DNA from 4 places in the Virgibacillus sp. 6R genome. Region 3 is predicted to be linked to each of the others. Evidence: riboswitches for the same ligand, from Rfam matches in the RefSeq annotation. Region 3 holds a riboswitch; each other region holds the start of a gene.

Evidence for each region. A riboswitch is a leader RNA that binds a small molecule or an ion and turns the genes downstream of it on or off. The one in region 3 is predicted to bind S-adenosylmethionine.
Region 1: it holds a riboswitch for S-adenosylmethionine, as region 3 does, so the genes downstream of both, BKP57_RS08845 (PLP-dependent aspartate aminotransferase family protein) here and BKP57_RS18550 (methionine ABC transporter ATP-binding protein) in region 3, are expected to answer to the same signal.
Region 2: it holds a riboswitch for S-adenosylmethionine, as region 3 does, so the genes downstream of both, BKP57_RS05795 (methionine biosynthesis PLP-dependent protein) here and BKP57_RS18550 (methionine ABC transporter ATP-binding protein) in region 3, are expected to answer to the same signal.
Region 4: it holds a riboswitch for S-adenosylmethionine, as region 3 does, so the genes downstream of both, BKP57_RS10765 (methionine ABC transporter ATP-binding protein) here and BKP57_RS18550 (methionine ABC transporter ATP-binding protein) in region 3, are expected to answer to the same signal.

Annotation. Positions count from the first base shown of each region.
Region 1 is NZ_CP017762.1:1,949,900-1,955,868, forward strand. Features, by position in the region: gene BKP57_RS08840 (PTS transporter subunit EIIC) at 1-711, opposite strand, end outside; SAM riboswitch class I at 1,482-1,602, shown strand; gene BKP57_RS08845 (PLP-dependent aspartate aminotransferase family protein) at 1,821-3,566, shown strand; gene BKP57_RS08850 (MurR/RpiR family transcriptional regulator) at 4,212-5,021, opposite strand; gene BKP57_RS08855 (DUF4127 family protein) at 5,051-5,969, opposite strand, start outside.
Region 2 is NZ_CP017762.1:1,271,130-1,277,098, forward strand. Features, by position in the region: gene BKP57_RS05780 (LysR family transcriptional regulator) at 1-324, shown strand, start outside; gene BKP57_RS05785 (YuzF family protein) at 644-862, shown strand; gene BKP57_RS05790 (manganese catalase family protein) at 877-1,773, shown strand; SAM riboswitch class I at 2,063-2,164, shown strand; gene BKP57_RS05795 (methionine biosynthesis PLP-dependent protein) at 2,267-3,379, shown strand; SAM riboswitch class I at 3,562-3,660, shown strand; gene BKP57_RS05800 (homocysteine S-methyltransferase family protein) at 3,755-4,804, shown strand; gene BKP57_RS05805 (cyclase family protein) at 4,846-5,583, shown strand.
Region 3 is NZ_CP017762.1:4,095,511-4,101,479, reverse strand. Features, by position in the region: gene BKP57_RS22345 (YuzK family famiily protein) at 183-353, opposite strand; gene BKP57_RS18560 (MetQ/NlpA family ABC transporter substrate-binding protein) at 556-1,383, opposite strand; gene BKP57_RS18555 (methionine ABC transporter permease) at 1,412-2,080, opposite strand; gene BKP57_RS18550 (methionine ABC transporter ATP-binding protein) at 2,070-3,101, opposite strand; SAM riboswitch class I at 3,200-3,311, opposite strand; gene BKP57_RS18545 (thioredoxin family protein) at 3,443-3,754, opposite strand; gene BKP57_RS18540 (toprim domain-containing protein) at 3,777-4,133, opposite strand; gene gcvH (glycine cleavage system protein GcvH) at 4,654-5,034, opposite strand; gene BKP57_RS18530 (arsenate reductase family protein) at 5,477-5,833, opposite strand.
Region 4 is NZ_CP017762.1:2,393,669-2,399,637, reverse strand. Features, by position in the region: gene BKP57_RS10780 (M20 family metallopeptidase) at 1-833, opposite strand, end outside; gene BKP57_RS10775 (MetQ/NlpA family ABC transporter substrate-binding protein) at 853-1,671, opposite strand; gene BKP57_RS10770 (methionine ABC transporter permease) at 1,691-2,341, opposite strand; gene BKP57_RS10765 (methionine ABC transporter ATP-binding protein) at 2,331-3,362, opposite strand; SAM riboswitch class I at 3,541-3,645, opposite strand; SAM riboswitch class I at 4,229-4,334, opposite strand; gene BKP57_RS10760 (DMT family transporter) at 4,560-4,874, opposite strand; gene BKP57_RS10755 (DMT family transporter) at 4,876-5,226, opposite strand; partial or broken gene BKP57_RS23430 (amphi-Trp domain-containing protein) at 5,646-5,777, shown strand; gene BKP57_RS23425 (hypothetical protein) at 5,816-5,914, shown strand.

The DNA of each region.
Region 1 (5,969 bases), 2.1 Mb from region 3:
CAGAACATTCCACACATGATGCAATCCAAAAGGAATAAATAATCTCTCTCCTGCAGCAGTAAAGAACGGACCTACCACACTTAAATATACGGAAGATAAGTTTGTTAAAAGTCCTACAAACAACGACCAAATAAAAGGAATGATTAAACCAATTACCGTCATAAAACCAATTGTAATAATCGGGACAGATTTTTTTCCTGAAAAGAATGCAAATGCCGTTGGCAATTCTAGATTATAAAACTTATCTGTTGCCCAAGCTGCTAAAAGCCCAGTAATGATTCCTCCTACCGCATTAATATTCATTGTTTGGATGCCTAACACTTCTATTTGCCCATATTGCGTCATAACCTCGGGATCCGCCATCTTCCCCGTAATGATTAGCCAAACATGCATGGCTATAATTAAGGTTAAATAGCCAGTTGTAGCGGCAAAAACAGATATCCCCTTATCTTTTTTACTCATTCCATAGGCAACACCCATTGCAAATAACAATGGAATATTATCAAACACGACACTTGCTATGGTACGAATGCTAGTTAATAAAGTATTTACTGCTTCATAGCCTAAAAAAGGAAACCTTTCAATCATATACGTTTGTACCAATGCTCCACTAATCCCTAAGATCATACCAACTGGCGCCAGTACCCCAATTGGGAGAAGTAAAGTACGCCCAAATCTTTGAATGGAGTCGCTGATTTTTCGCTTTGTCATTTAGAATTTAAACCTCCTCATTCAGCATTTCACATTTTATTTTATCAGCCAAATTAAAATTAAAAAGCGCTTTCATATCCTTTCAGCTGACATAGGTAATGAAAAATGACCTAGGTCACAACCATTTGTAAAAATCAATAACATGTAAAAAACTTTAAACTGAAACATACCTTTATTCGTTCTACAAGTGTATACGTAACCTTAATAACAGCAAATTGTCTTAAATCAACAGTCATTCACAAAGTTGCAGCGAATTACTAGTTGCTGGGCAATGGAGCCGAACGTGACTAGTCGGTTATTTCGTTACAAGCACTTCATTTTATACTTGCTTATCTTTTAAACAAAGGCGCAGGGCGCCCGTTTAGCAACGTAGTGAATGGAACGAATCAACTAAAGATTTAGGAATCATGCCACTAAAAACAGGGGTATGCCGACGTGGAGCGGCAAGCCCGTTTTTAGTCTCGGCCTTCCTCTTTGCCACGAACCGATGATAACTTATCGTAGGGCGCATTTCTAAGTTCACATAGTTGCTGGGCTCATGCGCCGGACGTGACTATTAGGTTATTTCATTATCCATAAGCACCTGAGTTTATACTTTCTTATTCTTCAAAAAATAAATTAAAGCCTCCTTGTTTATTTATAATGAGAAATATCTAAAGCTTCCTACCTCCTACTTAGACCTAATTTATATAAATAATATGTGTACACGTATTCTTCATTGACAATACATCTTGAACCTTATATAATATTCAGTAATTTAAAAATTGAATCTCTTATCAAGAGTGGTGGAGGGAATAGGCCCTTTGAAACCCGGCAACCTAAAAGCAATAATGATTTGCTTTTTACGGTGCTAAATCCTACAGACCTTAGAAATGGTCTGGAAGATAAGAGGAGGAACGGAAAACGATTCTAGCCCTCTTCTTTAGGAAGAGGGCTTTTTATTTCCACCACCTCCAAATAGTCGCCTACCTTGAAAAAATTAACCAGCCGAAAACATACTTTTCGCAAGATTCATTCAACAGGTTCCAAAAACGGAGACCACAAATGCAAAAAAGATAAGAGGATTAGATCTTAAGAACCAGCCCCACATTCAAAGGAGGAATAAAACAATGACAAGCTTTTTCACGCAAGATCCAGAGACAATTTTACTTCACGGCGGGCAAATACCCGACCCGACAACAGGTGCAAGGGCAGTACCTATCTACCAAACTACTTCTTATGTTTTTAAAGATACCAAACATGCCCAAAATTTATTCGGATTAGCGGAGCCAGGAAATATTTATTCTCGTATTGGTAATCCAACAGTCGATGCATTTGAACAGCGTGTTGCTCAATTGGAAGATGGGGTCGCAGCAGTAGCAACCTCTTCTGGTATGGCTGCTATTACATTCGCTATTTTAAATGTCGCCAGTGCTGGCGATGAAATCATTACCGACCGCAATCTTTATGGTGGGACGTATAACTTATTTGCTAACACATTGCCTCGCTATGGCATCAACGTTAAATTCGTTGATGGTACCAATCCAAAAGAAGTAGAAGCAGCGATCACTGACAAAACAAAAGCTATTTTTGGAGAAACGATTACAAATCCAAGTCTTCACGTTTTTGATATAGAGACCATTGCTACTATCGCTCACGCACACCATATTCCATTAATTATTGATAATACATTCGCACCATACCTTACCAAACCATTCGCCTGGGGAGCGGATATTATTGTCCATTCTGCTACAAAATGGATCGGCGGACACGGAACCACCATTGGAGGTATCATTGTAGACGGTGGAAGATTTGATTGGAACAATGAACGATTTCCTGACTTTACTGAACCCGATGAGAGTTATAATGGTCTGCGGTTTATTGATGTTGGACCAGCCGCTTTTGCCACTAAGCTTCGCGTGCAATTAATTCGTGATATTGGCGCTTGCTTAAGTCCACATAGTGCCTTTTTACTGCTTCAAGGATTAGAAACGTTACATTTACGTATGCAACAACATACACAAAATGCACAAAAGATTGCATCGTATTTGGAGGATCATCCAGCAATTGAGTGGGTCAGTTATCCAGGTTTGCCCAGCCATCCGTCCTATCCATTAATAAAAAAATATTTCCGTGATGGTACGGCAGGGTCGATCATTACGTTTGGTATAAAAGGGGGGAGGGAAGCTGGACGACAATTAATTGATCACATTGAATTATGGTCACATGTAGCCAATGTAGGTGATGCGAAATCACTGATTATTCACCCCGCTTCCACGACACATCAACAACTTACATCAGAAGAATTAGCAGCGAGCGGAACGACGGAAGAAACCGTCCGTTTATCGATTGGGTTAGAATCCGTAAATGATTTGCTAATTACACTAGATCAAGCGATAGCCAAAGCTACAGGTGAACAAGAGACCATCGTATTTGATGATCAGCACGCTATCCATTGGCTGCTCCATTCTTCTTTTATAAGAGACGAGGGGAACATACGCAAAAAAACGATTGCCGTTTACGGGTTAGAGCAAGCGAGCAAAGCAGATGAAGAAAAAGTGTTGCAACTGCGAGCACTTGGATTTGACATAGTTGCTGTCGGAAATCCTATTTCCACAGCGGAACTGCCACAGTATGATGAGTTATCTGAGGTTCCGATTGTAGACGCCATTTGGCTGGTACACGCAACATTACCAGCTGACTTGTTAGAGCAACTCGTAAATAAAAAATGCAAGCTTTTATGGATCGAGCAACCGAACGCTTTCCATAATATAGCAGATTATAAAAAAGCAGCAGAAATTACAGTTATTACACACAAGAACCCTTATGATGAAGCACTACGACTTCGTAATAATTCCTGTTTAACACCAGTGTAAAGTTAACTAATTCAAACCAGTAGCGATAATAAAAAGCTCATAGACTTAAAAAAATGGATTTTATTACCCTTAAACAGGACTCCATCTTGCTCAATCAAACTTTAGGTGCCCTAGCCTTTTTACAAACACTTCGTAAAAGCTTATGGCGCCTTTTGTTTTATTAAGGAAAGTGCCTCGAAAACGAATATGAATAATGGTTAGAAAATGCTTAAAATTTGTCAGTTTCTATACATAGACAAAGAAAAAATGATCAACAAACTAATACTGCTATTATTGGAATATTTTTGATAAGTTATGGATAATTGGCCTGCTTTGTACAACATTTGACTAATAAACTCTAGTCAAATGTTGTTCTAGTTAAAAATTCTCCTACGAAATGTGGGAGAATTTTTAAGAAAACGACTCATAAAAATTTTATACTGTTGAACTCAATGATATACCCTCCATCTTTAATAGTTGCGAAATGATTGGAGAAAAAATCAATTCTACCCACTACCTAGAGTCTTAGCCTTATATATTTATGCTATTTTAGCACGTTATAACGAAAGCTCAACCGGTTGGGATACCATTGGTTATAATTTATCTTACTTGAGAATACGTACTGCGCTTAAAAATGAATAGCACTATTTATTTAAGGTGTTTACGCTAATCAATAGATTGAGAAATTTGTTTCTTTGCTAATGCTATTCTAGAACTATCAATTTCGTGTAGATATTGACAAATTTGTTCAACTACGAAAAGCTGCGACATTTCCGTAATTAAAGTACTTCCTTCTTGTGCTACTTCCTTTCCTGCAGTAAATAATAATAATTCAGCGATTTTAGTAATAGGCGACCGTGAATGGTTCGTAATCGCAATCGTTTTTGCTCCATTTTCCTTCACCTTACTTAACCATTGTAACGTCTCTCGTGTATCACCTGTTACACTAAATGCGATCGCCAAGTCATCAGGTTCAATTAAATGAGATGAAACCAATCTTGTATGCTGTTCTGAAAAAAAGTATGCTTTATAACCAAGGCGCATGAGTCTAATCTGTGCTCCCTGTGCAGCCAAAGCAGAGAAACCGATACCAAACAAATAGATTGCATTACTGTTCTTTATCAAATTTGCTGATTGTTTTATTTTTTCCGTATTGGTCATCAGTCTTGTTTCATCCAGCATTTTAACAATATCTTGGTACGTTTTTTCAAATTTAGTATCCGCTTTAGGTTCTTTACCGCTAAGGATTTGCTTTGCCATAGTAGTCTTAAATTCATGATATCCAGAAAAGCCTACCTTTTTTAAAAAGCGAATTACAGTAGCTTCCCCGACACCAAATTCATCAGCAAGTTCTGTTAAAGACATAAAAGCAATACGCTGGTAGTTCTCAGAAACAAACGAGGCAACTTTTTTCTCGCTCTTCGTTAAGGCTGGGTAAATGCTCTTCACTCGTGCTAAAAAATCCATTATATCCATAGATTAAACTCTCCTTGCGCCAGGAATTACTACTTCTTCTTTATTTTTAAATCAAGACCGATTTCAAACATTCTTCTCCATGGTAAATGTATACAAATCTGGGATAATTCGAATTCCGAAAAGCTATTTTTTACCATTTGCTGATAATATATTTCAATCCTCTTCTTAATTTCACTAGCAACTTTATCATCCTGATGATTCAATTGGAAATAGTCTGCGCCAATTTCAGGAAGAACGGTCTCTGTAACCTCTTTGCGAACAATGGACTGATATAAACCATCTTCAAGGATATGGTATATGAGATTCTTTTTTATTGTCAAGCAATCCTGCTTGTCAAATGCAAAGCTGCCTGCAGCAATAGATGTCCCTAACGTATTACCATTTGTGTTCCAGCCTTTATAAGATATTAATTGATCAAGAAGCTGATAGTCATCCAGATAATGGAGCAATTCTATATCGCCTCCGTTTGCAAAGGCACTGTCCGCAAGCACTACAGGCTTTCCCATGTCCAAATAGTCTTGGATACGTTCTGTAAAAAAGTGTAGCTGACGATAGCTGCTGTAGGTGACATCTTTTTCATCTTGATTAAATGCTTCTTGCATTACTTTACCTGGTGTATTAATTGCTAATATAAAATCTGCCTCCTTCGGCTGTAAAGCCACTTTACAGCCAGAAGCAAGCAAATGTGCTTTGACACTTTCGGCAAATGGTCTGTCTTCATAAAGTGGTATAATATAGGGACCTAATGTTGAGCTAAAAAAAGAGTATACCCGCGGTTTCCTATTGAGCAAATGATTAACCATTCGGGCAACTAATGTAGATCCAACCTCATCTGCTCCTGGATAGACCATTACTTTGTTTTGTAACCTTTTTTGTTCGATGTAGCGATAAACAACTGCCTGATCTTTTGCAGTATATCCATATACTGCAGCATCATCTTGCGGAATA
Region 2 (5,969 bases), 1.9 Mb from region 3:
AAGAATGAAAAATTCGTTTTATATCAGGAAGATTTTTCCTTGCATGATCGGATTGTCGAAGCTTGCAGGAATTACGGATTTGAACCAAACACGGTATGTAAAAGTTCACAACGAGACTTTATGATTGAAATGGTCGAAGCGAAATTAGGCATTGCTTTATTACCAAGTAAAATTTGTCAACAGCTCCTCCATCATGACGTTACTACCATTCCATTCAAGCACCCTATCACTCACCTTGAATTGGCTCTCATATGGAAGAGAAATAAATATTTGCCATACGCCGTGCGGGAATTTATAGCTATCGCGAAAGAATTTACCAGTTAAAGAACTCAAAACAAGAGACAGAGCCTCCATAAACTGCCTCTTGTTTTGGGTCTTTGTCATCACCAGCATAGCAAAAAATAATTGTTTCAGAGTAATCATAACAACGAAACGTCGGTAATATTTCTCCTGCTATTTTTCTCTACCCTGTACAAAGGTAAACCTCCATACTTTTGTGAAATTATTCCCCTTATTGTTCATCTTGACTAAAAACTTGACGTACTTCTATTACTAAATAGCTGATTTCTGCTTGTCCACGAGAATAACCTACTTTGTAGTGTCATAGCTTAGCTGTAGTGATGCTTTTTAAGGAGGATAAAAAATGAATGCACAAACGCCGGCATTTATGAGTGCTTTTGATCCCTACGTTTACCAAACATTACAATCGATAACCGGATCGATGCTTATTGTACAAACCACCCAAGGGACTGTTACAGGCAGTCTTAAAACCGTTATGCCAGACCATATTGTGATTGAATCAGGTGGTTCTTCTTTCTACATTCGTACGCAACAAATTGTTTGGGTCATTCCTAAAAGCTAAAAAGGAGGCTTACCATGTTTAAGCGTGAAAACCGCATGTTAATTGAATTGCCTATACCTGAACACGGGGATCCCAATGCAGCAGCGGCAGTTCAAGAGTTATTAGGTGGGAAATTTGGTGAAATGTCAACTTTAAATAACTATCTGTTTCAATCCTTTAATTTCCGACAAAAGGATAAACTCAAACCATTTTACGACCTGGTTGCTAGTATAACGGCTGAGGAATTCGGACACGTTGAACTTGTTTCAAACACCATTAATCTACTCTCAAAACGAAACACCTTTTATACAGGAGACCCAGATGTGACTCCATTACGAACAGGAAAAGATAGTCGAAATACTTATCAGTTCATTGCTACTGCACAAACAGCACTTGCAGGTGATTCCATGGGTCGCGCCTGGACAGGAGATAATGTCTTCAGCAGTGGCAACCTCGTGCTTGATCTATTGCACAATTTCTTTCTTGAAATTGGCGCTCGTACACATAAAATGCGTGTATATGAAATGACGGAGCATGAAACAGCAAGAGAAATGATTGGATATTTATTAGTTCGCGGTGGTACTCATATCTTAGCTTATGCCAAAGCTCTAGAAATCGCTACAGGTGCTGAAGTGAAGAAACTAATTCCAATCCCTGATCTCTCCAACACCAAATTCGATCATGCCCGAAAATTTGAGGAGCAAGGCTTAGCAAATGTATTATACACATGGAATGACGTCGGAGATTATGTAGACATTCGGCAAATTTGGAAAGGGGAAAATCCAGAAAATGGGAAACAACTGATCGTGAAGGAAGGAGCACCAAAGGGAGCACCAATTCCAAATCTTGATGATCTTCCAGAAGAATTTGCACCGGGAATTGATCGGGATGACTATCAAAAAATCGCTAAACGATTGCTGGAAAATATGTAGACTTCCTACTCCTGAAGTGGGAGTCTTACAGCTCCTTATATACGGGATAAACTAGTTAGCCAAAGAAAATTGTCAACTGTGCAATAGTGTGCAGGAAAAATGCAAATGTAGACAGTTTCTTTCTCTTTTAAACTTTTTCAAATATCGCACATAGAAGGAGAGTAGCAATGGATAGCTCATAGATATTCTATGATCCATTAAACACTCTAAATGAATACAAGGTTCCACTTGACTTTTTTTAATCCGCCTTGTATTCTAATATTCAATCTTATAAAATTCAAAAATTATTTTCTTATCCAGAGAGGTGAAGGGACTGGCCCGTTGAAGCCTCGGCAACAGACTGCTTGCAGTACTGTGCCAATTCCAGAAGCTTAATGCTTGAAGATAAGAAGAATTGGTCCTTTATATTTAACTTAGGAAACCTCTTCTTATTTCAAGGAGAGGTTTTTTGCTTGCTCTCCTTGAAAATATTTTTCTAGGAGATGATGATCATATGATAAAAAGAACACTTGAAACAAGGCTAGTGCAATTAGGAAATCACAGCGATCCTAACACTGGTGCTATCAATCCTCCCATCTATTTATCAACTGCATTTAAACATGACGGGATTGGACGTTCAACCGGATATGATTATAGCCGTACCAAAAACCCTACCCGAACACTGTTAGAAGCAGGTATTGCGAATTTGGAGTCTGGTGAACAAGGTTACGCTTGCAGTTCAGGTATGGCAGCTATCCAATTGGTGCTGTCCCTTTTCCAGTCTGGTGATGAATTGATCGTTTCTGAAGATATATACGGAGGAACGTATCGTTTGCTGCAGCACTATGCAAATGCCTATCAGTTCCATATAATCTATGATTCTTTTACTAATTTGAAAGATATGGAAAAACGGATATCTGATAAAACAAAGGCTTTATTTATTGAAACGCCTACGAATCCACTCATGCAAGAAATTGACATCAAATCGTTAGCCAGTTTAACCACAAAACATAACCTATTACTTATCGTTGATAATACATTTCTCACCCCTTGTTTGCAGCGACCTATAGAACTTGGCGCAAACATTGTTATTCATAGTGCAACCAAATATATTGGTGGACATAATGACGTATTGGCGGGACTTGTGATTGCAACAGGTGTGGAAGTATGTGAAAAACTTGCTGCTTTACACAATGCATCCGGAGCAGTGCTTTCTCCTTTTGATTGTTGGTTGTTAATTAGAGGGCTAAAAACACTTTCACTCCGAATAGCAAAGCATCAGGAAAACGCACAAAAAATAGCAAGATTTTTAGAGGGACAACCTGCAGTTAAAGAGGTGATCTATCCAGGCAAAGGTGGGATGCTGTCTTTTCGTTTGCATGATTCTAGCTGGGTTGATCCTTTTTTGCAACAATTACAATTAATTACCTTTGCAGAAAGCTTAGGAGGTGTGGAAAGCTTTATCACGTATCCAGCTACACAAACCCATGCCGACATTCCTATTAAAGAACGGAAAAAGCGTGGAATTGATAACTGTTTATTACGTTTTTCTGTAGGGATTGAGCAAGCAGAAGATTTAAAGCATGATTTAAATCAAGCGCTGAAACAATTCGAAACAGGAACTTAAAATTTTTTTAGTAAATAGGTTGACATTTCATTCCTCTCGGTGTAAAGTATTATTTAAATTTTATAAATGATCAAATATATTTGACAACAAATATCTCGTTTCAACAACAGTTCGGCAGAAACGTGCCATTGATTGAACACAGGAGCTATCATGAATAGCTTTTGAACAAACATAATATGACTATCTTATCCAGAGAGGTGGAGGGACTGGCCCATTGAAACCTCAGCAACAGGCATAATTGCACTGTGCTAATTCCAGAGCGTAACGCTTGAAGATAAGAAGAGATACCATAAATAAGGTAATTCACCCTCTTCTAATTCAAGAAGAGGGTTTTATTATGGGGTTTCCCCAAATCACTAAAAGGAGGAATTTTAAATGAAACGTAATTTACAACAGAGGTTAGAGGAAGGTCCCGTTATTGTTGGAGAAGGCTATTTATTTGAACTGGAACGAAGGGGATATTTACAGGCAGGCTCTTTTGTACCGGAAGTAGCTTTAGATAATCCGCAAGCCCTTAAGCAAGCATACCGTGATTTTATGAATGCCGGATCTGATGTTGTTCTGGCTTTTACGTATAATGGGAATCGAGAAAAAATGCGCATCATTGGCAAAGAGGAATTATTAGAGCCATTAAATCGAAGCGCGATTCGTCTTGCAAAGGAAGTCGCCAAGGAACATCCAGTAGAAGAAGCTCTTGTTGCTGGAAATATTTCCAACACTAATATTTTTGACCCCGATGATCCGTCATCTAAAGATCAAGTAAGAAGTATTTTTGCAGAAATGGTGCAATGGTGTAAAGAAGAAGGAGTCGATTTTGTTAACGGGGAAACCTTTTATTACTATGAAGAAGCATTGATCGCCTTAGAGGAAATTACGAAACAAGAGCTTCCAGCTGTAATAACATTTGGTCTTATGGGAGAAAACATTTTACGGGATGGATATACCGTGGAAGAGGCTTGTCAATTGCTTTCCGAAAAAGGAGCACTTGTGGTTGGCATGAACTGCTTCCGAGGTCCAGAAACGATGCAGCCATATCTTGCTAAAATAAGAAAGTCTGTCAATGGATATGTCGGCGCTTTACCAATTCCATATCGCACAACAGAGGAGCATCCAACATTTTTCAACTTACCTGATGGGGCTTGCAGCTGTCATTTACCAACAGAAACAACTTTTCCAACTGCGCTAGACCCACTTTATCACAATCGCTATGAATTGGCAGCATGGGCTAAGGAAGCAAAAGATATTGGCATCCATTACATTGGACTTTGCTGTGGCGCTTCTCCTGCAATGCTACGAGCAGTAGCTGAAGCTGTCGGTGTCGAAACGATTAATTCCAAATATTCCCCAAATATGGAGAAACATTTCTTGTTTGGATCAGATAAAACATTAAAAAAACATAATGTGGATTATCGTTTGAAAGCTTAAAACAACAACAAAGAAAATTTTTCTTTTAAAGGAGAATTAGTGTGACAAATCAATTATGGCATACCATTGCAGCGATTAAAAACAAGCAATGGATTGATTTAACCCATGCTTTTGGACCGGAATCACCACATTTCTCAGCATTTGAACCCGCCAAATTTGAAACATTATTTGATCATGATGACGGCTTTTTCGCGCAACGACTCACATTTCCCGGGCAATATGGAACACATTTGGATGCACCTGTTCATTTTGTCCGTGATACAAGGTGCTTAGATGAATTAGAGCTAAAAGAATTTGTCTTACCACTTGTCGTCATTGATAAATCAAAAGCTGCTGGTGAAAATCATGACTTCGCATTAACGGTTGAAGATGTGTTAGCATTTGAAACCATCTATGGAAAAATAAATCCTGGCAGTTTTGTGGCTTTACGTACAGATTGGAGTAAACGGTGGCCTGATCAGGAGGCATTTGATAATAAAGATGCTGACGGGCAAAGTCATACACCAGGCTGGTCACTAGAAGCTTTACAGTTTTTGTACGAGGAACGCGATATAAAAGCCGTTGGTCATGAAACGTTTGATACAGACACCGCTATTGATTATGCCAAAAATGGCTCACTCATAGCAGAGTATTACGTACTTAGCCAAGATAGCTACCAAATAGAATTACTTGCCAATTTAGATAAGGTGCCAGCAACAGGTGCAGTCATTTGTAATATCGTCCCAAAAGCAAAAAACGCTTCTGGATTTCCGGTTCGTTCGTTTGCTATTTTACCTTAATTTGTAAGAATGAAAGCATTGATAATGGTATGACTTCTGTGGAAGCAAACCACGCTTAACAAACATGGATAAAGATCGCATCCATATTTAAGAGTTTATGAGACTTTGATTATTTTAAAATAGTTCAATACAACAAGCAGCCCCTCCTCCTACCTGAGGTGTGAGAGGAGGGGGGGGTCCATACATTTTGGACAGCACTTTTCTCAACTCATAATTCTTAAAAGAAAAGCTTTGAAACAGAATAATTGAATACCCGATCAGGTTTTTAGATGAGAACTCCCCCCATAGCGTATATAGATGAAACGATTCGCGAAAGCAAAAGCTTTAAGCGGGAGCTGAAAAAAGAAGAAGCGGTTCAGACAGGAAAGCATTAACTCCTTTTCTAA
Region 3 (5,969 bases):
TGACCTATGGCTTTTTAGAAATAGGGCATTTAGATGCTGTTATCTCTCAATTAGACTTGTTGCAGTACAGATTATCCAACAGTCTACAGCACCTTATATACGGGATAAGCATAGGCAAAAGGCCGTCTATGCCATGTGCACAAACGCCCTTTTGCCTGTTATCTATCTCGTTTTCAAGATGGTTATCTGCTTTGTTGGTTGATATATGCTGCTGCAAAAAGCTTACACTTCTGGTGATCTTGCTGACGTTTTCTTTCAACTGCCAGTCGTTGCTTCAGCTTACGTTGATATTCAGCAAAGCCAATATGGTGTGATTGTTGCATTGCCTTCTCCATTTCAGAAGTGTACTTCATTTTTATTCCGCTATGAATAGGGAATCATCCTTTCTTGATCTCGACTCATAATAAGATTATCATAAGACAGGTTCCCTGTTCAAAACGCATTTAAACGCGTCTTAGCTCAAATAAACGATTCATTTTTAATTATCGACAGAAAAGGATGGCGATATCTACATATGCGTTAACATACGCTGTATCTTATCGAATTCCTTCTCGATTATTCTTTTCCACCTACCGGAACAACAGCGCCATCATATTTTTCTTCCATAAAAGATTGAATTTCTTCTGATTGTAAAATTTCTGCCAATTTATTTAATGCCTCATCGTCTTTATCTTCTTTCTTAACAGCTAGCACATTCACATACGGTGAATCTTCATCTTCAATAAACAAGCCATCCTCTGTTGGCTTTAATCCCGCATCAATAGCATAGTTTGTATTAATAGCAACTAGAGCATTTTCTTCCCTTTCATAGTACTCTGGAAGGGTAGCTGCTTCATATTCAGGTGAAAACGTTAAATTCTTTGGATTTTCGGCAATATCATCAATCGTAGCTTTTGCTTTATCTACACCATCATCTAATTTAATCAGTCCCTGCTCCTCAAACAAAGTTAAGATACGTCCATGATCTGGTACAGAGTTACTCATAATTACTTCCGTGCCCTCGGGGATATCATCAATGCTGGAAATACCTTTAGAATAGACACCAATTGGCTCAATATGAATACCAGCAATATAATCAAGTTCATATCCCGTATCACTTATTGTTTGTTCTAAAAACGGAATATGCTGAAAATAGTTTGCATCAATCTCTCCTCTATCTAAATCATCATTTGGCAAAACATAGTCCTGATATTCACTAATTTCAAGAGTGATGCCCTCTTTTTCCAATAATGGCTTCGCCTCTTCTAAGATTTCTGCGTGCGGTACACTGGAAGCACCGACAATGATTTTATTATCGTCCGCTGTTTTATCATCCCCGCCACATGCTGCTAAAACACTTCCAAGACTAATAAGAAATAGAATAGATAGAATGTATTTTTTCATTTTGTACGCTCCTCTTTTCGTTTTTGAATTATCTTTTATCTAATTTGCGTGTAATAAAATCACCAATAAATTGAAATAAAAATACGATCAGTACAATAATAATGGAACAAAGCAGGACGATATCAAAATCTCTGCGCTGGAATCCGGAATAGTAGGCGTAGCTTCCTAATCCACCAGCACCAATGGCACCTGCCATTGCTGTATAGCCAATAAGTGCAATCGCCGTAACCGTAATACCTGAAATTAATGCAGGCATCGCTTCAGGTAACAATACTTTAAAAATAATCGTTCTTGTTTTTGCTCCCATCGCTTTGGCAGCCTCGATAACACCTTTATCCACTTCTCTTAAAGCAATTTCGACAAGCCGCCCATAAAATGGTGCTGCGCCGATGATTAATGCCGGCAACGCAGCATTAGGACCACGGATCGTCCCAACGATAAAATCGGTAAATGGGAATAAGAGCAGTATTAATATAATAAATGGAATGGCGCGAAACACATTCACGAAAGTGGCTGTTAAAAAGTTAATCCACTTATTTTGCCATAACCCCCCCTTATTTGTAAGGAATAATAGCAAGCCAAGCATGATGCCAAAAATAAATGTCCCGATTAGTGCAATAATCGTCATATAAAATGTTTCATAAGTTGCTTCCATAAAATCTTCTATTTTAATTGTAGAAAATAGGTCAGTCAACATTACGGATCACCTCCAACTCCACAGAGGTTTCTTCAGACACGTGCTGGATTGCCTTAGCGATTTCTGCCTCATCACCGGTCATTTGGATAAATAAAGTACCATACGCTCCAGCTTGTGTGCGAGTAATTTTTCCTTGTAAAATGCTAATATCAATATCGTATGTTTTCACAAGCTTACTGATTAAAGCATCGTTTGTTGTTTCGCCAACAAAATGAAGACGAATAAGCCTGCCTTGCTTAAATGTGTTGATTAGATGTTCGAACTCATTCTCAGCTTCAGCATCCCCCATCAATTGTTGGACAAACTTTTTCGTAACATTGTTTTTCGGATGAGAAAATACGTCCAAAACATTGCCGTGCTCCACTACTTTTCCATTTTCCATAACGGCAACATGGTTACATATTTTCCGAATGACATGCATTTCATGCGTAATCAAAATAATAGTTATCCCTAACTGCTTATTAATATCAACAAGCAAATCCAATATCGAATTCGTTGTTTCAGGATCTAAAGCTGATGTTGCCTCATCACAAAGTAATACAGAAGGTTTATTTGCCAATGCACGTGCTATACCAACTCGTTGCTTTTGTCCACCGCTTAATTGCGAAGGGTATGTTTTCTCTTTGCCAGATAAGCCAACTAAATCAATTAATGATTGCACACGTTGTTGCCTTTCTTCTTTTTCAACTCCAGCGATCTCCAATGGGAAAGCAATATTATCCTCTACCGTGCGTGACCATAGTAAATTGAAATGTTGAAACACCATTCCAATATCTTGTCTTGCCAGACGCAGCTCATTCTTTTTGAGTGCAGTTATCTCCTGCTTATTAATATAAACTTTTCCACTTGTTGGCTCTTCTAGACGATTAATTAATCGTACAAATGTACTTTTTCCAGCACCACTATAACCGATCACACCAAAGATATCTCCTTGCTCAATCGACAGGGTAACATCGTCTACAGCTGTTGTTTCTGTCTTGTTTGCAGTAAAAACTTTACGCAAACCCTCAATCGATATCACACCTACTCCTCCTTCTTAGCTCTTCCTATTATGCCCATATAAGCAATTAAAAACGCCTTTCTGAAGAGAACAGAAAGACGTATGAATGTCAAAATGTCCCCTCATCTATCAAGGTTTATCACCTTGCAGGAATTAGCACCTTTCAAATAGTTCTATTTGAAGGTTGCCGCGGGTTCACTGGGCCAGTCCCTCCACCGCTCAAGATAAGAGTAAATTATTATTTAATTGGAATAGACACTATAATAGCATGTTGCTTTCCATCTGTCAATATACTTTTTTGGGTTCATCATCACTTTTTGTAAAATTAAATCACAAACAATGGTGAAGAGACATTTATTGTATTAGAATGCAAACATTTCCGGTTTATGCTTTAACAAATATTGATAAATATTTGCCACATCTCGAAACGCATAAATTTTTTCTACTATTTGTCCATCTTTCTTAATAAGCAAACAAGGTACGCTTTCCACTTGATATGTTTGCATAAATTCTGGATGTAGCGAAGCGTTCATTTCTAAAAACACTTCTTGCTTTTGCATTTGTTCAATTTTAAGCAACATGCTTTTAGCTAGGTTACAAGTTCCGCAAAGCGGCGTGAAAATATAGAGAAAGTAATCAGATTGCTGCAATTGCACTTTTGTTACCTGTTGCAAACTATCACCTTTTTACTGTAATTTAAATCAAAAAGATAGGGTTAACCGCTATTCTTTTACTTACTAATACTTGCGCTAAAACATTTTCCGGCGTGGTTGCGACTTCCCGGTACTCACTGCTTACATATACATGCTCGGCATGGGGTAATTCTCTTGCTAATTGTTTACGAAGCTTCATACCAGAAGGGTCTTCGTCTACAAGAATATAAACTTCCTTATCATCTAATGCGTACTCCTCCAACATTTGGTCAAATCGTTCCACCCCGAGGGTTCCATTTGTGCAAACAATCGTCAAATCTTCCGCAAGTACTTTATTTACTTGCTTTTTATCCGTTAACCCTTCCACAATCAAAACCTTCTCTGATCCATCTGTTATCATCACATAGCACTCCTTGGAAAATCAAGCGACAAGCTTGCATATGCAGAGAGAGCATTGTTTTATTATTAGATGCCGTTCAAAAAACAGAGCAAATTTCCATTTACATACAGTTCGAACAATGGTATGTGCTTTGCAAAATGAATGTTATGCTCGTAGTGGATGTCTGACTTTTTAACGTATCATTATATAATAAAAATAAGTCTTCTGCAATTCATTTATGTCCATTGTCATCCATGATTCGCTTGTAGTTTATGTTAAAATCATCCAATTATTAATCGTTCTCCATTTATGCGTATCTTGAAAAAAGAGCCATTTTAACATCATGATGTTCAGACTAATTATTTAAGTATATAAGTACTTGCTGATTGATTTACTTAAAAAATGAAACAGTATCACTTTATAGTCAAACTTTTTTATAACAGAACCTTAAATAAACAATCCTAACTTTTCTATTTCGTTACATTTATTTTAGTAAAAACAAAGCTGATTGCAAAATATTGCATATCAGCTATTGAATTATTTATTCACTTATCATTTCTTCATATGCTTCTGCAGATAATAAATCGTCCAATTCGGCTTCATTTGTTGGCTCTACAACAAGCATCCATGCATTTTCATATGGTGATTCATTTACAAATTCAGGACTGTCTTCCAATTCTTCATTTACCTCGACTACTTTACCACTGATGGGAGCGTATAGTTCCGACACCGTTTTCACGGATTCTACACTACCAAAAGGCTCATTGATTTCTAATTCATCACCAACTTCAGGAAGTTCAACAAATACAATATCTCCTAATTCGTCTTGGGCAAAATCAGTAATACCAATACGTACATTTCCATCTTCTTGTTTTACCCATTCATGCTCTTTTGAATATAGTAATTCCTTTGGTACGCTCATATATATTCCCCTCCAAATGATATATTCCACTTTCACTATACAAGGTTCAGAGTCATTTATCCAGTATTTATTTTCTATATTCTCTATAGAAACTGTTTGAAAATCTAGTCCATTCAGTTACAAATAAATAGTCACTTTAAAAAACTTGCATTACACCCGGAATAAAGGTGCAAGCGCCTGTTTAGCAACGTAGCGGATGGAACGAATCAACTAAAGATAAAGGAATCATGCCACTAAAAACAGGGGTATGCCGACGCCTGAGCGGCAAGCCCGTTTTTAGTCGGCCCTCCTCTTTGCGAACCGTTGAGGCCTTATCGTAGGGCGCATTTCTAAAGTCGCCTAGTTGCTGGGCTCATGCGCCGGACGTGGCTATTCGGTTATTTCGTTATCTCCAAGCACCTAATTTGATACTCTCTTATCGTATAAAATAAACAAGCAATCCTTACAGCCAATTTTTTGCAAATTCTTCTTCTTTATATCCAACAGTCACTTGAGAGCCATCGGTTACGATTGGTCGCTTAATTAACATACCGTCCGATGCTAATATTTCTGCCATTTCCTCGTTTGTAGCATCTGCTATTTTTTCCTTTAAATTCAGCTCTCGGTATTTCTTACCACTTGTATTAAAAAACTTCTTTGCGGGCAGCCCACTTTTCTGGATTAGATCAAGTAATTCCTCTTTAGTAGGCGGGTTTTGGACAATATGTATAGGCTTATAATTCACTTGTTGATTTTCTAACCATTTCTTTGCTTTTTTACATGTACCGCAATTCGGATACCAATAGAAAGTTAACATCAAATTGCAACCCCCATTCAATAATATGTTCCATTATACCAAAATAGACAAATGTTATTCGAATAAAATGAGTCCGTTTTACAATATTGCTTAAATACACTTTTTGGTAACTTTACATTGTTTTAAAAAACAAGAGCTG
Region 4 (5,969 bases), 1.7 Mb from region 3:
GCACCCGTCGTCATAGCTGCACCCTCCGCAATTGCTTTTACTCGCTCCGTTACCTCATTTAATGTTTCTCTTGTGGCCGCCCGAATGAAGAACCTAGCCTTTGCGTAATTCGGTACGACGTTAGGAGCATCGCCTCCATCCGTAATAATACCATGTATGCGCACATCATTTGCAACATGCTGACGTAATGCGTTAATGCCATTAAAGAGTTGGATTACGCCATCTAACGCATTAATTCCTTGCTCTGGGTGAGCAGAGGCATGGGCAGTTTTGCCAAAAAACTCGAAATCCAGCGGATCGACAGCAAGGGTAGGGCCGGTTAGATTCGTTTCTGCACCAGGATGAATCATAATCGCTGCATCAATCGTTTCAACCAATCCAGCTTTGACAAAACTTCCCTTCGCACTTCCATTTGGTCCACCTTCTTCAGCAGGTGTGCCAAAGACAATTACTTCACCTCCCACTTCATTTATCACTTGACTTAAACCTATAGCAGCGCCAACACTCATTGTACCAATCAGATTATGACCACAGGCATGCCCAATCTCTGGTAATGCGTCATATTCAGCTAAAAAGGCAATCGTTCTTCCCTTTATTGGACTTTTCTTTTTAGCAATAAAGGCGGTTGGGTGACCCGCCACATCCAATTCCACTTCAAATCCGTTTTCCACTAGTATATCTGTCAATGTTTTGGCAGCGTATGTTTCCTGATTCCCAATCTCAGGGTGTGCATGAATATCATGACTAATCGTAATATACCTTGTCTTATTTTCCTCCATATTAGCTGCAATTTCTTGTTTCCAAATAGTAGTAGATTCTGTAGTAATTCCCATTAGTTCACCTCATTTTAAATTAATATCCAATCTCACTTAACGGTACAAACGTTGGAATGGAATTCCCATCACGTTCCTTTTCAATAAATTTTGCCACATCGTCCGTCTGATAAATGTCAGCAAGCTTTTTTAGTACTTTGTCGTTTTTATCTTTTTCCTGAACAGCAATAATGTTTATATACGGAGTTGCCGTTTCATCCTCATGGAAAATCGAGTCAGCCAACGGGCTTAAGCCTGCATCGACTGCAATCCCATTATTTATAATCGAAGCATCCACATCTGGGAGCACTCTTGGTGTTTGCCCAGCTACAAGTAATTCAAATTGAAGATTTTTTGGATTTTCAACGATTTTATCTAACGAACCATTGCCATCAAAATCGTCAGCCAATTTTATCAAACCAGCATCCTGTAGCAATAATAAGCCTCTGCCCATATTCGTAGCTTCTTTAGCTAAGGCAATTGTTCCGCCTTTAGGAATGTCCTCTGGTTTATCATGCTTTTCTGAATATAACCCCATTGGGGCAATTACCGTTGTCGCTATAGGCGTTAAATCTAAATCATGCTCTTTAATAAAGGCATCGAAATAAGAAACTGTTTGGAATGCATTTGCATCAATCTCTCCTTCTGCTAAAGCCAAATTAGGTTGAACATAATCGGAAAAGCGGACAATTTCGACGTTAATTCCTTCTTTTTTCGCTTTTTCTGCTACATAATCCCAGATTGACGTATCAGAACCGCTAATTCCCACCTTCACCGTTGAACTGGCTTCACTACTGGAACATGCACTGATAATGACCGATGTAATTAATAGGAAAAATATGAACGTTACTTTTTTCATTTTAAACAACTCCTTTTGTTTATCTTCTTCTCACTCGTTTGGAAAGATAATTTCCGATTGATTGTAATCCTTGCACCATTATGATAAGAATGCCTACAGTAAGGAACATAACAACCGTGTCAAATCGCTGGTAGCCATATGTAATCGCTAAATCGCCGAGACCTCCACCACCGACTGCTCCAGCCATTGCCGATGCGCCTACTAAACCAATGGTTGCTATCGTAATTCCTAGTAGCAAAGAACTTAATGCTTCTGGCAGAAGAAAACGTATCATAATCTGCCATGGTGTAGCTCCCATTGCCTGTGCTGCTTCCATAACTCCCGGATCAACTTCAAGCAATGAATTTTCAATTAATCGCGCAATATAAGGACCAGCAAATAGAATCATTGGTACAATTGCTGCCGCTGTCCCGATGGATGTTCCGACAACAAGTCTTGTAAATGGGATGACAGCAACCATCAAAATAATAAATGGAATGGAACGAAAGATATTAATCCCTGCATTCAAGATGGTGAAAACAACTTTGTTTTCCCATAAATGACCTTTTCTCGTTACTACTAATAAAACACCTAATACAAGCCCGATAAGAAATGAAAATAGCAATGACACACCGACCATGACAATTGTTTCCCAAAGCGCCTGTACTATTTGTTGCTGGTCAACTAACATTTGCCAACACTTCCTTTACCGTAATCTTTTGTTGATGAATATACATCATAGCCCGCTTTATTTCTTTCTCATCCCCTGAAAATTGAACAATTAAATTGCCTAAAGGAACACCTTGTAATTCTGTTATATTGCCAAATAAAATATTGACGTCCACTGCATACGTTTTAGCGATTTGCGATAATAAAGGTTTCCCAGCGCTATTTCCGACAAATACAATCCGATAGATATGTCTGCCTGCTGTCTGATTGTTAAGCAATGAATAGACTGAATCAGGTATCGTATCATGCATTACCGAACGGACAAACTTAGCAGTTACTGCTGTTTTCGGTTTAGAAAACACATCAAACACACTTCCTGCTTCCACGATTTTTCCTTTGTCTAAGACAGCAACTTTATCGCAAATCTCTCGAATCGCATTCATTTCATGGGTAATCATCAAAATCGTTACTCCATATTCTTGATTCACTTGCTTCAACAACTGTAAAATAGCTTTTGTTGTTTCTGGATCAAGTGCTGATGTCGCCTCATCGCATAAAAGTACTTTTGGCTTCGTTGCTAAGGCACGCGCAATTCCAACCCGTTGTTTTTGTCCTCCCGACAGTTGCTCTGGATAACTATTTGCTTTATCTTCTAAACCAACAAAAGTGAGTAAATCCATGACACGTTTCTTTACTTCCTCCTTCGCCACTTTTGCTACCAATAGGGGCATCGCGACATTTGTATACACCGTTTTAGAATTTAAAAGATTAAAATGCTGAAAAATCATCCCAATATCTCGCTTAGCTTCGCGCAATTCTTTAGCGGAAAGACTTAATAAGTCGTTTCCATCAACCATCACTTTACCAGAAGTAGGTCGCTCTAATAGATTCACACAACGAATAAGGGAGCTTTTTCCTGCACCACTAAATCCGATAACACCGTAGATTTCTCCTTTTTCCACCTGTAAATCGACGTCATCTAGCGCTTTGACTGGCCGATCTTTTCCTTCATACACTTTTGTTACATGATCAAATGTAATCATCAAGCAATTCCCCCATACTTATTTTTAGAATTGTTTTACTTAAAAATTTGTTCCATGTGAAACAATGCTTTAGAACCTTACTCCACCTAGCTTAGATCGCATCTACTCATACATTTCATTTTATCGCCATAAAAAATACCCCTTTCGAAAGAAGAGGTTTTATTATATGAGTATCCTCTTCTTATCTTTCAAACAACATGTTTGCTGGATTTGGCACAGTACTATATATTAGTCCGCTGCCGAGGCTTCTAAGGGCCAGTCCCTCCACCTCTCTGGATAAGAAGTATTCAATTGTAAAAGTATAGCTTAACCACATGTTAAAGCTTTTTTTAATGGATAAGAATATTAACATGCTACACGCGTTAAGTTCCGTGTCACTCTAATGGTTCAAGGTCATAAATTTATATAACTCTTTTCCTATATTATCGAACAAAGGCTCGGGGCGCCCGTTTAGCAACGTAGCGAATGGAACGAATCAACTAAAGATAAAGGAATCATGCCACTAACAGGGGGTATGCCGACGTGTGGGCGGCAAGCCCGTTTTTAGACGGCCTTCCTCTTAGCGACGATGATGACTTATCGTAGGGCGGCCTAGTCGCTGGGTGATGGAGCCGGACGTGGCTATCCAGTTATTTTTTTATCCCCAAGCATCTAATTTTATACTTTTGTATGAAAAAAACGCTATTTACCATTATATAACTTATTTATCTTAGGTAGTATTTCAGAATCTAAACATTATAAAGCAAAAGTTTTTTCATGATAGATGGTGGCTCGCGCTCTAGGTGAGCCATGCTGGTTTCTTATCTTATAAAAAAAGAAATCCCTCCTTATGTGATTAAGAAGGGATTTCCAATCTATGGATCCTCTTCTTATTTTTCAAGCTTACCTGCTTGTTGGATTTGGCACAGTACTATCAATAGTCCGCTGCCGAGGCTTCTAAGGGCCAATTCCCTCCACCTCTCTGAATAAGAAGTAATATTATATTTACTTTTCAGGATATTGTTTTATATCATACTACGGTTTCCTTTACCTGTCAAATAGTTTTTTAAATAGACATGTGTCAGATTTTTCACGACACTGTTATAACCCTCAATATTTCCACTTTAGATTCTTTCCAGTAGTTACAATTCTTCATATATAGCTGTACGAATTTACAATCAAAACAGCTTTACTTATACACAATCTTCTTTGCTTCACTTATTCAATCGCTTTTAAACCTACCGCCCCCGCAATGATAAAACTTAGAAATAACATACGTTTCCACCCTGCCGACTCTTTAAAAAAGAGGATGCCCATTAAGACAGCACCAGCTGCCCCTAATCCTGTCCAAATGGCATATGCCGTTCCTAGTGGAATTTCCTTCATTGCTAATGACAAAAAATAAAATCCGAATCCAAAAGTGATAACAACAGCAAATAGTCGCCCAATGCTTTTTTTCTGATTATAAAAATTTATGCTCATGACACCAAAAATTTCTCCAAGGCTTGCAATAATAAGATACACCCATGCCAAATTAATCTCCTCCGTCTGAAGGGGTTTTAAACTTTTCTTGTTTCTCGTCTGTCGTTATTTTAATCCCCACTACTCCAATAATAATTAAGCCGATAAAAATTAGTTTTGTAATCGAAAAATCTGCTCCAAAAACAATAAAGTCAATCAATACAATAGCAGCAGCTCCAGAACCTGTAAAAACAGCATAGACAGTGCCAGAAGGTAATTTTTCGCATGCTTTAATCACAAAGTAGAAGCTGAAAATAATCATTATGATCGTACCAATCCATTCCCAAAATGTTTGCGAATATCTTAAACCAATCACCCAAAACACTTCAACAATAGCAGCGAAGAGAACATATAACCATGCCATTTGATAATACTCATCCTCCTTCACGTATATTTTACCACAGGAAGAAAAACATCCTTAATAGGGGCGGATAACTGGTTCAATGTTTGATAAAAAGAAGGTATTATTATCGCCGAATGACTACTATGGGCACAAAATATCGAAATCGACGAAAGGCTGTTTCAAAACGCATTCTAAATAAAAGTTAAGTCTATTACTATAAACTATGATTGTTAGAATAAATAAAGCTATAACTTTCAACGTAATTAAGAGTTGGAATATGTTAAGTTTTCAAAAGAGTACCGGTAAACGACGCAGTAATGTACTATTTTAGTATAGAGCCTACTTTTTGAACAATCTCTATAAAAACTCGAATTTAAGAGGGTTTTGCACTTTTTTGTAGAAGAATACTATATATAAAGCAAAAAGGAGGGGGTGTCGTCATGGCTAATAGAAACAGAACGAACGTGCTGGTGAAGTATAAGAAAAAAATGGAAAGAGACCAGGCAGCAGTGATGCTCCAAACCATTGCGACAAAATTAAAAGAAGAAGGTTCTTTTACGCTTCACCAAGGTGAACAGTACAAATCGTACAGCCAGCAGAATCTGTCACAGTGGAAATCGAACTCGAAGAAAGAAATGGAAAATATGAATTTGAATTTGAACTGGAATGGCATGAAGGAGCAGAAAAAGCCCCATTAAAAATAGAATAATGTTCGTAGTCGTTATGCAATCAAAATAACTTTATCCGCGGATGAAACGCTGATT